3 regions of the Streptomyces sp. NPDC031265 genome follow, and region 3 is predicted to be linked to each of the others. Evidence: riboswitches for the same ligand, from Rfam matches in the RefSeq annotation. Region 3 holds a riboswitch; each other region holds the start of a gene.
What was found. A riboswitch is a leader RNA that binds a small molecule or an ion and turns the genes downstream of it on or off. The one in region 3 is predicted to bind cyclic di-AMP.
Positions count from the first base shown of each region.

Region 1: another riboswitch for cyclic di-AMP. It lies ahead of ACZ499_RS10910 (M23 family metallopeptidase); the one in region 3 lies ahead of ACZ499_RS27125 (LysM peptidoglycan-binding domain-containing protein).
Region 2: another riboswitch for cyclic di-AMP. It lies ahead of ACZ499_RS00070 (M23 family metallopeptidase); the one in region 3 lies ahead of ACZ499_RS27125 (LysM peptidoglycan-binding domain-containing protein).

Region 1 is NZ_JBVIHM010000005.1:164,031-169,298, reverse strand. It holds gene ACZ499_RS10915 (GntR family transcriptional regulator) at 1-607, opposite strand, end outside; gene ACZ499_RS10910 (M23 family metallopeptidase) at 814-1,584, opposite strand; cyclic di-AMP (ydaO/yuaA leader) riboswitch at 1,598-1,758, opposite strand; gene ACZ499_RS10905 (M16 family metallopeptidase) at 1,973-3,340, opposite strand; gene ACZ499_RS10900 (M16 family metallopeptidase) at 3,358-4,710, opposite strand; gene ACZ499_RS10895 (DNA gyrase/topoisomerase IV subunit A) at 4,891-5,268, shown strand, end outside.
Region 2 is NZ_JBVIHM010000001.1:20,561-25,828, reverse strand. It holds gene ACZ499_RS00090 (GNAT family N-acetyltransferase) at 1-518, opposite strand, end outside; gene ACZ499_RS00085 (MerR family transcriptional regulator) at 574-1,344, shown strand; gene ACZ499_RS00080 (hypothetical protein) at 1,376-1,669, shown strand; gene ACZ499_RS00075 (PP2C family protein-serine/threonine phosphatase) at 1,776-2,924, shown strand; cyclic di-AMP (ydaO/yuaA leader) riboswitch at 3,080-3,228, shown strand; gene ACZ499_RS00070 (M23 family metallopeptidase) at 3,238-4,317, shown strand; gene ACZ499_RS00065 (aldo/keto reductase) at 4,427-5,268, shown strand, end outside.
Region 3 is NZ_JBVIHM010000020.1:117,950-123,217, forward strand. It holds gene ACZ499_RS27115 (LmeA family phospholipid-binding protein) at 1-335, opposite strand, end outside; gene ACZ499_RS27120 (TetR/AcrR family transcriptional regulator) at 332-922, opposite strand; gene ACZ499_RS27125 (LysM peptidoglycan-binding domain-containing protein) at 1,055-1,891, opposite strand; cyclic di-AMP (ydaO/yuaA leader) riboswitch at 1,896-2,080, opposite strand; gene ACZ499_RS27130 (aldo/keto reductase) at 2,422-3,324, opposite strand; gene ACZ499_RS27135 (hypothetical protein) at 3,620-4,879, shown strand; partial or broken gene ACZ499_RS27140 (carbohydrate-binding protein) at 4,819-5,268, opposite strand, start outside.

The DNA.
Region 1 (5,268 bases), on a different contig from region 3:
AGGCGGAAAACGCGCGGTCGGCGTGGTGGGCGGCCAGCGATCTGGCCCGCTCGGCGTTGCCGCGCGCCAGCGCGTCCACGATCGCCCCGTGCTCCGCCCAGCACTCGACGGGCAGCGCGGGCTGCTCCACCACGTACATCCAGGCGATCTTGTGCCGCAGCTGGGTGAGCAGCGAGATGAGGCCGGGACTGCCGGAGGCCTGGGCCAGCGTCTCGTGGAACCAGCCGCCCAGCGAGCGCAGATCCTCGCCCTGGGCCCGCCGGATGCGGTCCTGGCCCAGCCTGACCAGGCCGCGCAGCACCTTGAGATGGGCCTCGGTGCGCCGGGCGGCCGCCCGCGAGGCGGCCAGCGGCTCCAGCATCGCGCGCAGTTCGAGCAGGTCGGCGGCCTCCTGCTCGGTCGGCTCGGCGACACAGGCCCCGGCGTGCCGGCGCGTGGTGACGAACCCCTCGGACTCCAGCGTGCGCAGCGCCTCGCGGACCGGGACGCGCGAGACCCCGTACCGCCGGGCGAGCACTTCCTCGGTGAGCCGGCTGCCGCGCGCGAAGAGTCCCGCGACGATGTCGTCGCGGATTGCCGTGCATACCGATTGCGCTGGAATGCGCATGACCGAACCTCCGCCTTAATCCCCGCGAAACGCGGTCGATCGACGCCTGTTCGGTGACTCTATTCGAGCGGTTGTTAATTCCCGGTGACATGCCGTATGCAATGCATATCTTTTGGCCACGGACGGCTCCCGGCTCGCCCGACGGCGACGCCGAAGCCCCCGGCGCGGACGCCGGGGGCTTCGGTGGAGGTGCGGGGACGGCCGCGTCAGACGTTGACGCCGTGCGAGCGCAGATACGCGATCGGATCGATGTCCGAGCCGTACGACGGGCCCGTGCGGGCCTCGAAGTGGAGGTGCGGGCCGGTGGTGTTGCCGGTGTCGCCGGAGATGCCGATCTGCTGGCCCGGCTCGACGCGCTGGCCGACGGAGACGCCGATGGACGACAGGTGGCCGTACTGCGTGTACGTGCCGTCGTTCATGCGGATGACGATGTTGTTGCCGTAGGCACCGCCCCAGCCCGCCTCGACGACGGTGCCCAGGCCGACGGCGTGCACCGAGGTGCCCTCGCCCGCGTGGAAGTCGATGCCGGTGTGGCTGCCGGAGGACCAGATCGAGCCGCCGGTCTTGTAGCCGGTGGAGACGTAACTGCCGTCGATCGGGGCGACGAAGGAGTTGAGGCGCTTGCGCTCGGCCTCGCGGGCGGCGCGCTCCTTGGCGGCGCGCTCCTCCTTGGCCTTCGCCTCGGCCTTGCGCTTCGCCTCGGCGGCGGCGCGGGCCTTGTCGGCGGCGTGCTTCTGGGCGGCTGCCTGGGCGTCGATGCGGTCGGCGAGGGAGTCGCCGACCGCGATCGCCTGGGTGATGCCGGTGTCCTCGACGGAGGCCGCGGCGGGCGCCGAGGTCTCGGCGGCCAGGGCCGGGGAGGCGAGGGTGCCCACGACTCCGGCGGTGGCGAGAGTGGCGATGCCCGCTATGTTCGCGCTCTTGCGCGACATGGCGCTCGGACGACGGTGCTTCCCGGTGGCACGGGTGAACGCCATGAAGGGGCGGTGTCCTTTCCTTCCATCTCGCCTACCGGGTTAGCTGACGGGTTCGGAGCTGGAAGGTCTCCTACGGGCTCCTCCGCGGGCGGAGGCGTCCGATTCACCCCAGGGACTGAGTGGGTCCCCGGCTCCCCTGGCTCGCGCCAGTTGGGGACTCGGCGATCGCTGTCCGGTGCCGCGACTGCGACGGATGGTGACGGACAGCGCGACCGACGCTAGACGGCTGATCTTTCAATCACCAAACAGACACGTCTTTTTGTTGCACACGCCACATGACAGACAGGCAACCTCCCCAACAAATCGGACATACAGGAGGACCCCGGCGGCACATCGGCCACCGGGGTCCTCCTCCCGCGCACGCGTCCGCGCGCGCCGGTCCGCTCAATCAGCCCGCGACGACGGTGACTTCACCGATGCCGAGCGCCTTGACGGGCTCCTCGATCTGCGCCGCGTCCCCGACGAGGACGGTCACCAGACGGTCCACCGGGAAGGCGCTGACGACCGCCGCGGTGGCCTCCACGGTGCCCGTGTCGGCCAGCAGCGCGTACAACTGCGCCTGGAAGTCGTCCGGGAGGTGCTGCTCGACCTGGTCGGCCAGCGTCCCGGCGACGGCGGCCGCCGTCTCGTACTTGAGCGGGGCCACGCCCACCAGGTTCTGCACGGCGGTCTCCCGCTCGGCGTCCGTCAGCCCCTCGGCGGCGAGCTTGCGCAGCACCGTCCACAGGTCGTCGAGGGCCGGGCCGGTGTTGGGCGTGTCGACCGAGCCGCTGATGGCGAGCATGGCCGCGCCGGTGCCCTCCGCGCCGGAGCGCAGCACCTGACCGTACGCACGCACTCCGTACGTGTAGCCCTTCTCCTCGCGCAGGACGCGGTCCAGGCGGGAGGTGAGCGTGCCGCCCAGGCAGTACGTCCCGAGGACCTGGGCGGGCCAGACGCGGTCGTGGCGGTCCGGGCCGATCCGGCCGATCAGCAACTGCGTCTGGACGGCGCCGGGCCGGTCGACGATGACCACGCGGCCGGTGTCGTCGGCGGTGACCGGGGGCATCGGGCGCTCCTCGGCCGGGGTGCCGGTCCAGGCGCCCAGGGTGTCCGCCAGGATCGCGTCCAGGTCGGTGGCGCCCAGGTCGCCCACGATCACGGCGGTGGCCGCCGCCGGGCGTACGTACGCCTCGTAGAAGGCCCGCACCGCCCCCGTGTCGATCCGCGTGACGGTCTCCTCGGTGCCCTGGCGCGGGCGCGACATGCGCGCGGTGGCCGGGAAGAGCTCCCTGGAGAGCTGCTGGGCGGCGCGCCGGGCCGGGTTGGCCAGCTCGTGCGGGATCTCGTCCAGGCGGTTGCGGACCAGCCGGTCGACCTCCGCGTCGGCGAACGCGGGGGCGCGCAGCGCCTCCGCGAGCAGGCCGAGCGCCTTGGCCAGCCGGGAGACCGGCACCTCCAGGGAGACCCGCACGCCCGGGTGGTCCGCGTGCGCGTCCAGGGTGGCGCCGCAGCGCTCCAGGTCGGCGGCGAACTCCTCGGCGGAGCGCTTGTCGGTGCCCTCGGAGAACGCGCGCGCCATGATCGTGGCGACGCCGTCCAGGCCCGTCGGCTCGGCGTCCAGCGGGGCGGCGAGGAAGATCTCGACGGCCACGACCTGCTGGCCGGGGCGGTCGCAACGCAGCACGGTGAGCCCGTTGGGCAGGGTGGCGCGGCCGGGGGCGGGGAACGCCCAGGGACGCGCGGTGCCGGCGGCCGGCTGGGGATGGAACTGCATGGTCACGCCGGTCTCGCTCACTGCTCTGCTCCCTCTGCGTCGGCGTCGGCCGCGTCGTCTGCTTCGGCGGTGGTCGGCTCGTACACCAGCACCGCCCTGTTGTCCGGGCGCAGGGTGGCCCGGGCCGCGTCCCGCACCTCCTCGGCGGTGATGTCGAGCACCCGGTCGACGGCGGTCAGGGCGAGCTGGGGATCGCCGAACAGCACCGCGTACCTGCAGAGTTCGTCGGCTCGGCCGGCGACCGTGCCGAGCCGGTCCAGCCACTCGCGCTCCAGCTGGGCCTGGGCGCGCTCCATCTCCTCGGCCGTGGGGCCCTCTTCGGCGAACCGGGCCAGCTCGTCGTCGACGGCCGACTCGATGTCGGGGACCTCGACGCCGCCGGACGTCTTGACGTCCAGCCAGCCGAGCGAGGGAGCGCCGGCGAGGCGCAGCAGGCCGAACCCGGCCGCCACGGCGCTCTGGTCGTGGCGCACCAGACGGTTGTGGAGGCGGGAGGACTCGCCGCCGCCGAGGACGGTGAGCGCCAGGTCGGCGGCGTCGCACTCGCGCGTGCCGTCGTGCGGCAGCCGGTAGGCGGCCATCAGGGCGCGCGCGGGGACGTCCTCGTGGACGACCTCGCGCAGCTGCTCGCCGATCACGCCGGGCAGCTCGCCGTCGCGCGGCGGCTGCTTGCCGTCGTGGGTCGGGATCGAGCCGAAGTACTTCTCGATCCAGGCGAGCGTCAGCTCGGGGTCGATGTCGCCGACGACCGAGAGGACCGCGTTGTTCGGCGCGTAGTACGTACGGAAGAAGTTCCGCGCGTCCTCCAGCGTCGCCGCGTCCAGGTCGGCCATGGAGCCGATCGGCGTGTGGTGGTACGGGTGGCCCTCCGGGTAGGCCAGCGCGGTGAGCTTCTCGAACGCCGTGCCGTACGGCACGTTGTCGTACCGCTGGCGGCGCTCGTTCTTGACGACGTCGCGCTGGTTCTCCATGGACTCCTCGTCCAGTGCGGAGAGCAGCGAGCCCATGCGGTCGGCTTCCAGCCACAGCGCCAGTTCGAGCTGGTGGGTGGGCATGGTCTCGAAGTAGTTGGTGCGCTCGAAGCTGGTGGTGCCGTTGAGCGAGCCGCCCGCGCCCTGCACCAGCTCGAAGTGACCGTTTCCGTGGACCTGGTGCGAGCCCTGGAACATCAGGTGCTCGAAGAGGTGCGCCAGGCCCGTGCGGCCCTCGACCTCGTGGCGGGAACCCACGTCGTACCAGAGGCAGACCGCGGCGACCGGGGTCAGGTGGTCCTCGGAGAGCACCACGCGCAGGCCGTTGGCCAGCCGGTGCTCGGTCGCTGTCAGGCCGCCGGAGCCGGCCTGGGCGGTGGCCGTGTGACCCATGGGCATGTACGTCCCTTCGATCGCGGTGAAGAAGTCCTGCCACTGTATGCAAGCGCACCGACACCTGGCGAAGTTCCCGGGTCGCGGTCGGCGTTGTCAGTGGGACGGTCCACAATGGTCGGCGTCAGCAGCAGACCTTGTTGGTGGTCGCTAGAAGAACTCGTTGGTGAAGGAGCCGCAGCCGCGATGGCCCGCCGCAGCACGAAGACCCCGCCGCCGGACGATTTCGAGGAGAAGATCCTCGACATCGACGTCGTGGACGAAATGCAGGGCTCCTTTCTCGAGTACGCCTACTCGGTGATCTACTCGCGGGCCCTGCCGGACGCCCGCGACGGCATGAAGCCGGTCCACCGCCGCATCGTCTACCAGATGAACGAGATGGGCCTGCGCCCCGAGCGCGGCTACGTGAAGTGCGCGCGCGTGGTCGGCGAGGTCATGGGCAAGCTCCACCCGCACGGCGACGCGTCGATCTACGACGCCCTTGTGCGGATGGCGCAGCCCTTCTCCATGCGCCTGCCGCTCGTCGACGGCCACGGCAACTTCGGCTCGCTCGGCAACGACGAC
Region 2 (5,268 bases), on a different contig from region 3:
GCGGCGACGGCGGTGAGGCGGCCCGCGTCGTCCCGGGTGCCCGCCCACCGCTCGACGCCCGGCGCGCCCGGCACCGCGTACGAGCCGGGGAAGGCCTCGGCGAGCAGCGCGGTGATCTCCGCCGCGTCGTCGTCCGCCAGCCACCGCGCCTTGCCCTCGTCCGCCGCGCCTGCCTCGGCGGACGACAGGGGGCGCGTACGGCTCATCCAGCCGAAGGCTGCCACCGGACGCAGGCCCGGCAGCGCCTCCACCAGCGCGTGGACGGTCGCCTCGTCGCCGAGCGGGCGGTAGCCCGGGCCGGTCTCGGCGAGCACCCCGGCCACCAGCGGGGCCAGCGATCCGACGGGCCCCGAGACGGCCAGCCGGTCGTGGCGGGACAGATCGGGGACGGCGACGGCGAAGGCGCGGCCGTCCCCGCTCGCCCAGGCGCGGGCGCGGGAGGCCCCGGTCAGGCCCTGGGCGGCCCACAGCAGCGGCGGGTCGCAGGGCAGGGCGGCGGGCGAGCGAAGTTCGTGCATGGGCCACGAGCCTGCGCTTGACCTTTACGCAACGTCAAGTTCTAGCGTGAAGGACATGAAGGGCACGGAGTGGTCCGCCAAGGAGTGGTCGATCCAGGAGATCGCCCGCAGGGCCGGGACGACCAGCCGCACGCTGCGGCACTACGGCGAGCTCGGCCTGCTGGAGCCCAGCCGCGTCGGAGCCAACGGCTACCGCTACTACGACCAGGACGCCCTGGTCAGGCTGCAGCGGATCCTGCTGCTGCGCGGGCTCGGGCTCTCGCTGCCGGTCATCGCCGAGGTGCTGGAGGGCGAGCGCGACACCGCCGCCGCCCTGCGTACGCATCTGGGGCTGCTTGAGCAGGAGCGGGCGCGGATCGGACGGCAGATCGCGTCGGTGGCCACCACGCTGCGCAAGACCGAGAGGGGAGAGGAACTGATGGCCGAGGAAGTGCTCGACGGCTTCGATCACACGCGGTACGAGGAGGAGGTGACCCGGCGCTGGGGCCGCGAGGCGTACGCCGAGGGCGACCGCTCATGGCGCTCGCTCACCGAGGAGCAGCGCACGGCGTTCCTCGAACAGCACGAGGACATCGCCCGCGACTGGGGCCGGGCGCACGCGGAAGGGCTCGCAGCCGACGGCGGGGCGGCGCAGGACATCGCCCGCCGCCATGTCGCCTGGCTGTCCACGACGATGCCGGTGACCAGGGCTTACGTCATCGGCCTCGGGCAGATGTACGTCGACGACCCGCGCTTCGGCGCCCACTACGACCGGCACGGCGAGGGCACCGCCGTCCTCGTCCGGGACGCCCTGAAGGTGTATGCCGGACGGCACCTCACCGACTGAGGGGTATACGTACAGTAGTCTCGCGTGTGCTATGCGCGAGCATGTGGCGGGACTGCTGCGAGCGGCGACGCGGCGGAAGGTGCCGGCCGTGCCGCTGTTCATCGGCCTGTGCGCGCTGCTGATGTGTCTGTCGCTGCCCCTGTCGCTGCCCCTGTCGCCCCCCGCGCCCTGGGTGACCGCGCCCCCGTACACGAAGGGCGGCGTCCCCTCCGTGCACGGCGACCCGGCGGCCCGGCGGCACGCCCGGGGGACCTGTGTACGGGGCCGGGCCGGGCCCCGCCGATGCCGGGCCCGGCTGATCGCCACGGGCGCCGACCGGCACTGAGGCCGCACCCGGTTGGCCGAGGTGGGCTCGCCGCGTGCGGCGGAGCCGGGCACCCTGGGTGGGGCGCGGAACGTCGGCGGCCCTGCGGACGGGCAGGAGACCACAGGTGCGGCAGCGATCGGACGGCGGCGGCCGGGAGGGCTCCCGGCGCCTCGGCCTGGTGCGCGTCCTGCCCGCGCTGCTCCTGGTCGCCGGGGTCGTTCTCGACGCGGCGACGCCGCCCGATCTGACCGCCGCCGCCCTCTTCGCGGCCGCGCCGCTGATCGCGGCCCCGTTCTTCGGGCCGGCCGGCACCGCCGTCGCGGGCGCCTCGGCGGTCGGGGCGGTGCTGCTCACGGAGTATCTGCACGACGTCCCCAGCACGGGCGAGGCGGTCAGCGAGCTGTTCACCGTCACCACCGTCGGCGTTCTCGCCCTCTTCACCAACCGCATGCTGCGCCGCAGCGGCGAACGCCTCGCCTCGGCCCGGGTCATCGCGGAGACCGCCCAGCGCGCCGTGCTGCCGACGCCCGCCGAGCGCATCGGGGGCCTCCAGGTGGCCGCGCGGTACGAGGCGGCCCAGGCCGGCGCCTTCATCGGCGGGGACCTCTTCGCCGTCCAGGACACGCCGTACGGGGTGCGCCTGGTCGTCGGGGACGTGCGGGGCAAGGGCCTGGAGGCGGTGGAGGCGGTGGCCGTGGTCATCGGGGCGTTCCGGGAGGCGGCCGAGCAGGAGTCGACCCTGGAGGCCGTGGCCGGGCGCCTGGAGCGCGCGCTGACCCGGGAGGGCACCCGGCGCGACGGCCTGGACGCCGTCGAGGGGTTCACCACGGCCGTGCTCGCCGAGATCCCGCGCGGCGCCGGGGCCGTGCGGCTGGTGAACCGGGGCCACCCCGAGCCGCTGCTGCTCCACGCCGACGGGGCCCTGGACGCGCTCACCCCGTCCGACCCCGCGCTGCCGCTGGGGATGGCGGACCTGGGGGTGTGGCCGGACCGGGCGGACGCGTACCCCTTCCCGGCCGGGGCGACGCTGCTCTTCTACACCGACGGCCTCTCCGAGGCTCGCTCGGTGGAGCCGCCGGGGGTCTTCTACGACCCGCACGAGCGGCTGCGCGGCCGCATCTTCCCGGGGCCCGACGGGGTCCTGGACGCGCTGATCGACGATGTGCGCAGACATACGGGCGGGGGCGCGAACGACGACATGGCGCTGCTCGCGGTGGGGCGGCCGGGGGTGCGGCAGCCGGAGCGGCGGCGGACGATGCCCGTGGTGCCGTGACGTTGTGTAGCCGAACAACCCCCCTGTGCATAACAACTGACACACCGTCAACTGTTGTCCCCGACGATCAGGGGGAACTGCTTGGAATCCGGTCCCCCTGTCTATTAACGTTCGATAACGCAGCGCGGTCGTCCCAGCCGTCGCAGAGGCGGCACCGTGCGCACGCGCCGAATCCCGAAAGGGAACCGGGGAACCACCAACTTGGGGTGAATCGGGCACCTTTGTACCTTCGAAGAGGTGCCCGTAGGAGACCTTCCTGCTCCGAACCCGTCAGCTAACCCGGTAGGCGAGAAGGAAGGAAAGGAGCGCCCCCGTGGCGTCCAACGAGCCTGCCCTCGGCACCCAGCCGGTTCCCCCTGTCTCCCTGTACGGGACCGCGCCCGGTGACACCGAGGTGTGGGAGGAGTGGAACCCCACCGAGGAATCGGTCGCCTCCGTGCGCGGCCGGCACCGCGTCGCCAAGCAGCGCGGCGGGCTCGCCCGCAGCTCCACCGTCCTCGGCGTAGGCGTCATCGCGGCCGTCGGCGCGGGCGGCATGGCCAGCGCGCAGAGCAAGCCGCCGGTCTCCATATCCCTGCCCGACTCGGTCGCGGACAACCTCCCCGACGTCAAGTCCCTGCCGGGCGTGGGCACGCTGATCTCCGACATCGCGGGCGACGAGAAGCCCGACGCCTCCCCGGCCGCCCAGGCCGACAGAGCCGTCGCGAGCGCCCCCCTCACCATGGCGGGCGTCTCCCGGGCCGACGCCGAGCAGGGCGCCACCGGCGCCGGCGAGGCCCTGCGCGCCCGTATCCTCCAGCAGGCCGAGCAGCAGCAGAACGACGCCGAGGCCGAGGCGAAGGCGGTCGCCGAGAAGGCCGCGTCCCAGCAGGCGGCGGCCGAGGCGAAGGCCGCCCAGAGCGCCGCGGCGCAGAAGGCGGCGGCCGCGAAGAAGGCCGCCGAGGAGGCCGCCGCGAAGAAGGCGGAGGAGGAGCGCCTGGCCGAGCTCGCCAAGAGCTTCTCGCTCCCGGTCGCCTCGTACACGATCACCTCGACGTTCGGCGAGGCCGGCTCGATGTGGTCCTCCGGCCACCACACCGGCCTCGACTTCGCCGCTCCCACCGGCACCCCGCTCAAGGCGATACACGGCGGCACGGTCAAGTCGGCGGGCTGGTCCGGCTCGTACGGCTACCGCACGGTCATCGAGCTGGAGGACGGCTCGGAGCTCTGGTACTGCCACCAGTCCTCGATCGCGGTCAGCGCGGGCCAGAAGGTGACGACCGGCGAGACGATCGGCCGCGTCGGCGCCACCGGCAACGTGACGGGCCCGCATCTGCACCTGGAGGTGCACACCCCGGGCGGCACGGGCATCGACCCGATGGCGTGGCTGCAGTCGAAGGGCCTCAACCCGTAGGGCGTGCTCGCCGTGGGCGGAGGCGTGGGCGGAGGCGTGGGCGGATGCCCAGAAGGGGGCGCAGGTGGGGGCGCGGAATAGCCGCGCACCGCCCGCCCGTTCACCCTCTATGACCTCTCTGCGCCCCCTGGGCGCCTCCGACCTCTCCGTCTTCCCGCTCGCCCTCGGCGGCAACGTCTTCGGCTGGACCGCCGACGAGGCCGCGTCGTTCGCGGTGCTCGACGCGTACACCGAGGCGGGCGGCAACTTCGTGGACACGGCCGACACGTACTCGTCCTGGATCCCCGGCAACGAGGGCGGCGAGTCCGAGAAGATCATCGGCAAGTGGCTGGCGGCGCGCGGCAACCGCGCGGACGTCGTCGTCGCCACGAAGGTGGGCGCGCACCCCGGGTTCAAGGGGCTCGCGGCCCCCACCATCAAGGCAGCCGCCGAGGCCTCGCTGCGCCGGCTGGGCACCGACTACATCGACCTGTACTACACGCACTTCGACGACGAGTCCGTCCCGGTCGAGGAGATCGTCACCGCCCTCGACCAGCTGGTTCAGGACGGCAAGGTGCGCGCCGTCGCCGCCTCCAACATCTCCCCGGAGCGGCTCCGGGACTCGCTGGACTTCTCCGACCGCGAGGGCCTGGCCAAGTACGTCGCCCTCCAGCCGCACTACAACCTGGTCTCGCGCGGCACCTACGAGGGCCGCCTCCAGGACACCGCCGCCCGCTCGGGCCTGGCCGCGGTCCCCTACTTCTCGCTCGCCGCCGGGTTCCTCACCGGCAAGTACCGCCCGGGCCACAACGTGCAGAGCGCGCGGGCCGGGAGCGCCGCCAAGCACCTGGAGACCGACCGGGGCGCGAAGGTGCTGGCCGCGCTCGACCGCGTCGCGCAGGCGCACGGCGCCGAGCCCGCGAGCGTCGCGCTCGCCTGGCTCGCCGCCCAGCCGACCGTGGTCGCCCCGAT
Region 3 (5,268 bases):
GCGTCCGATGAGCGGCGCAGACGGTCGAGCTCGACATTCAGCGTGGTGATCGGGAGCCTGCCGCCGTCGCGGCCCGCGGGGATGTCGGACGCTTCGATGTCGACGCGGTCGAGCGTTCCCCCGGCCAGCTGGGTCAGTACCGGAAAGCCGTGCACCTGCACGTGCGGCGCGGCCTTGAGCCCCTGGGCCTTCTGGAACGCGTCGGCCGTACGGTGTTCCGTCCAGGCGGCCGCGGCCCGGTCGCCCGCCACGCCCAGCCCGGCCAGGACGACCGCGGCGACGGCGTACTTCCGCCACCCCCGAAGCGCCCAGCCCGCCACAGCCCGCGGCCTCATGCGGAACCCTCGCGGAGTACGGGGTGCGCCGAGATCCCGCACGCGGCACGGAAGGCCCGCAGCAGCGGGGCGCGCAGCAGGTCGTCCGGTACGTCCTGGCGTGCGGCGACGGTGCTGACCAGGCCGGTCAAGGCCAGCTGCGCCCGGATCGCGCCCTCCAGGTCATCAGGGTCCGCGAAGGCGGCGAGGGTCTCGGTGCGGTGGTCGCCCAGATCCCCCATGCCCTCCACTCCGGCGAGCGCGCCGGGCAGCACCGGCAGCCCGGAGTTGAAGAGCAGGGCGAGCCGGGAGCGGTGGCGCAGCGCCAGGTCGACCAGATCGGCCGAGGCCCGCCGGTGCCGCTCGGGGCCGTCCGGCAGGGCGCTCCAGGTGGCGCGCAGGGCGGCGAACTCGGTCAGCGGCCCGATGAGCGTCGCCGCGAGCAGCCGCTCCTTGGAGGGGAACCGGTGCAACAGCCCGGTCTTGGAGTAGCCGACCCGGTCCGCGATCTCCTGCACCGAGGTGCCGAGGTAGCCCTGCGCGGTGAAGAGCTCGGCGGCGGCTTCGACGATCTCGGCGTCGAGCTCGGCGCGCGTCGGGCGTGGCATGACGGTCCTCCCCTGAGCCTGGTCGGCTCACCGTAACAGACCATCTGGTCCATGATGGACCAGATGGTCTGCCACCCCGGCCGTCCCCTCCTCAGTAGTCGACCGGGGGCCGCCGTCGACCGTCGGCCGCCGTCAGTACGCGCCGTTCACGTTGTCGATCGAGCCGTATGTGTTGGCCGCGTAGTTGCACGCGGCGACGATGTTGGCGACGGGGTCGTAGCTGTCCGTCGACGTGCCGGCGACGTGGAAGGCCTGGAAGGTGGGGTCGATGACCTGGAGGAGGCCCTTGGAGGGCGTGCCGGCCACGGCGTTGGAGTCCCAGTTGTTGATGGCCAGCGGGTTGCCCGACGACTCGCGCATGATGTTGCGGTAGATGCCGTCGTAGGAGCCGGGGATGCCGTGCTGGGCCATGATGTCCAGGGACTGCCGGATCCAGCCGTCCAGGTTGTCGGAGTACGTCGCCGTCTTCGCCACGGCGGCGGTCGCCTGCTGGGGCAGCGTGGTCGTACGGGCCGAACGGTCGGCCCGGGCCGAGGTGGCCGTACGGTCGGCGGACGCCGCCGGAGCCTTCGCCTTCTTGCCCACCGCCAGTTCGAGGCCGGGGTGGATCAGGGCCGGGTTGCCGCCGATGGCCTGGCGGTTGTCCTGGTACAGCTTCTTCCAGCCGCCGCTGACGTCGAGGTCCTGGGCGATCTTGGAGAGGCAGTCCCCGGCGACGACGGAGTAGGTCGTCGCAGCGGCCTTCTTCGCCACGATCGGCTTGGCGGACACCGCGCCCTTCGCGGCGGCCGCGACGGCGGGCGCGGACTTCGCGGCGGTGCCGGAGTGCGGCGCCGCCGAAGGCGCGGCACCGGCGCCGGTCGCGCCGAGCACCGGAATGATGAGCGCGGCGCCGCCCGTACCCGCGGCGGCGATGCCCCGGGTCAGGGTGCGGGACTTGGGGCGGCGGTGCTTACCCGTAGCGGGCATGGCGAATTCCTCTCCTTCGCCTGCGAGGTGAGCTGTCGGGTTCGGGCGAGAGCTGCCCGGCCGCGGCGCACGCGGCTTCACCCCGAGCCGTTCCGTCTCCGGATTCGGCGGCCTACCTGGTTTCCCCGCTCCTGCCATTTCGTGTGTGGGGGGTTTCCGGACAGCGGCAGGATTCGGCGGTCCATCCGGATTTGACGGTGACCGTAAACGAATAGGACTGGCCGAAACAAGACCTCAATTCACCACGGCAGCCGCGAGAAAGATCCACCACGGGCGGGAAATGCGGGCCCCTGCCTCCCCGCACCCCCAACTCGCCCCGCGCGGAACGGAATGCGCGCGTCACGGGGGGCCCGCCGACAAGGGGCCGCGTGACCCATTTCACTCCTTGCGTCGGTAATAGCAATTACACCGACAGCACCCAAACGAAATCTTAAGCCGCCCTATCATTCCCAATGAATAGATTGGCGACATAGGAGGGAAACTGCCCCTCTGGGGTTCATTTCGGACATCGAGAGAGGGGCTCGGCAGCCTCAGCTCGGGGACCCGAGCAGCTCCATCTCCTCGTCCGTGAGCCGCAGCGCGCCCGCGGCGACGTTCTCCACCAGGTGTTCCGGGTTGCCGGTGCCGGGGATGGCCAGCACGTGCTCGCCCTGCCGCAGCGTCCACGCGAGGCGGACCTGTGCGGACGTCACCCTGTGAGCGCGGGCGACCGCGAGGACCGCCTCGCTGTCCGTGCCGCCTCCCTGTCCCGCACCGCTCTCGCGCCCCTCCCCGGCGATGGCGAAGAACGGGACGAACGCGATGCCCTGCTCCCCGCAGAGCCGCAGCACTTCGTCGGAGCCCGTACGCCGGCTGTCCAGGCCGTACCGGTTCTGCACACAGACCACCGGCGCGATGGCCTGGGCCTCCGCGAGGTGCTCGGGGGCGATGTTGGAGATGCCCAGGTGGCGGATGAGCCCGGCGTCGCGCAGCTCGGCCAGTGCGCCGAAGTGCTCGGCGAGCGAACCCGGCCCGTTGAGGCGCAGGTTGACCACATCGAGGTGGTCGCGGCCGAGCTGGCGCAGGTTCTCCTCGACCTGGCCGCGCAGCTGCTCCGGCGTGGCCCAGGACAGCCACTCGCCCGACGCGTCGCGCCCCGGACCGACCTTGGTGACGATGACCAGATCGTCCGGGTAGGGCGCCAGCGCCCGGTTGATGAGTTCGTTGGCGGACCGGAGCCGGGAGAAGTAGAAGGCCGCGGTGTCGATGTGATTGACGCCGAGTTCGACCGCGCGCCGCAGCACGCCGATGGACCGCTCGCGGTCGCTGGGCGTGCCGAGGTCGAACGCGGCGCTGCCGGTGAGGCGCATCGCGCCGAATCCCAGCCGGTTGACCGACAGGTCACCGAGTTTCCAGGCGCCCGCGGCCGCCGCGTTGATCGTCTCCGTAGTCATGATCGCAGTCTGCCATCCGCGCTCGCGTCGCTGAAACGACCGAACTCCATCGCCTCATGGGAGAAGTACGGCCGGAAAGCACCCGTCGCATTTGAGCCCTCTCGGCCGCGTTGCCGCGAATCCACGCGGTGCTGCAAACGATCAGACAGGATTGCCCGGAAAGGCAACGGGCAATGAAAACGCGGTATTCCGAAGCCGAAACGACCACCACTGGGGGGACAGTTAAATGCACGAGAGACGGAGACTGAGCCGAAGAAGCGTATTACGGACGGGGCTGGGTGCAGGGGGGCTGGCCATGGCGGCGAATCTGCTGCCCGTTCCCGGGTTGCGTTCCGGCCCCGTCTGGGCCGAATCGCTCGGCACCGCCCACACACCCGTCGCCGGCGTCTCCTTTCCCGAATGGGCCCGCTTCGCCCGCATCGCGGACGGCACCTTCGACGACGACGCCGACCCGAACCTCGACATGAAGCCGGTGATCGCCGGACTCAAGGCGCAGAACGTGAGCGTCATCGAGGTCGACACCATCTTGTCGAACTGGCTGACGGACCAGCAGTTCACCGAGCACATGGGCAAGGTCAGGAGCTTTGTGCAGCTGGCGCACGCCGCCGGGATCCGGGTGGTCATGTACTACCCGTCGATGGAGCTCATCAGCGCGGGCGGCGAGAAGGGCCCGTCGTTCTACAAGAACAGCGACGGCAAGGACCGGGTCCAGCGCGGCCTCGACGGCAAACCCAACGTCTTCTACGGCAGCCTGGTCGTCTGGGTCGACCCGGGAGACGAGAGCTGCTGGCTGAGCCCCAACTCGCCCTGGCGGGACTACTACCTGACCCGCGTCAAGGCGCTCGCCGCCACCCGCCTCGACGCGATCTGGCCGGACGTGCCGATCTATTTCGACGGCGCGCTGAGCTGGTGCGACACCTCGACCTGGGCGACCGCAGCGTTCAAGGCCGACACCGGCCTCAGTATGCCCGTCAAGGCCGACTTCACGAACCTCACCTTCCGGCGCTACGTCGAGTGGCGCCACCGCAACCTGCTCCAGTGGCAGCTCGACATCGCCGCCGCGGGGCGCTCCGTCAACCCCGACCTGGTCACGTTCGTGGAGACCGTGACCATGGACTACCAGTACTCCACCCTGGTCGGTCTCGACGGAGCCTATCTACGCAAGGCCGAGGGCGTCAGCCATGTATGGGAGGTGGACATCCTCGGCGACTACGACGGGATGCGCCACGCCACGGCGACCGACTGGACGTGTCTGATCTCGATGTACAAATACGCGCGCGCCGCCAGCGGGACCAAGCCCGCCTGGGCGTTCTCGTACGGCTGGAAGGCCGACGACGCCTCACTGGTGATGGCCGAGGTGCTGGCGGCGGGCTGCAACCCGTACGAGGTCAAGACGCCGTTCAAGACCGAGACGACCGACAAGGCGATGCGGACCCGGATGTACGGGTTCGCCCGGCGCCCTCGGGGTTTGCGCCAGAGCCTGCCCGGGTGGGGTCAGGCGGCCCGCCACAGCGCGGGCGCGTTCGGCGGCTCCCAGCCCGGCTGGGCGGTGTGAGCCTGGAGGAGGCAGAGGTAGGTGCGGCCGCCGTGGCCGACGCGGTCGCCCGGGCCGTAGGCGGTGCCGACGGCCCAGGTGGTTCCGGGCGGTGGGCCGGTGGGCGTGGCGGTCGGCGTCGGCGACTGGGCCACGTCGAGCACGAAGTCGAACGCCGCCTCCTTCGCGCCGCCCGCGTCCCGTACGGTCATGAGCAGCCGTGCGTCGAACAGCGAGTCGGTGTTGTTGCGCGGTTCGCCGGGGAAGTAGAGCTGCGTGGTGAGCACCGGCCGACCGGGGGCCTGGGCCTTCACGTGGAGATGGCGGGTGCGGCCCGGGTAGAGCCCCGGCACGACGGTGGTCAGCGTGAACGCCCCGCGCGCGTCGGTGTATTGGTGGCCCCGGAGGCG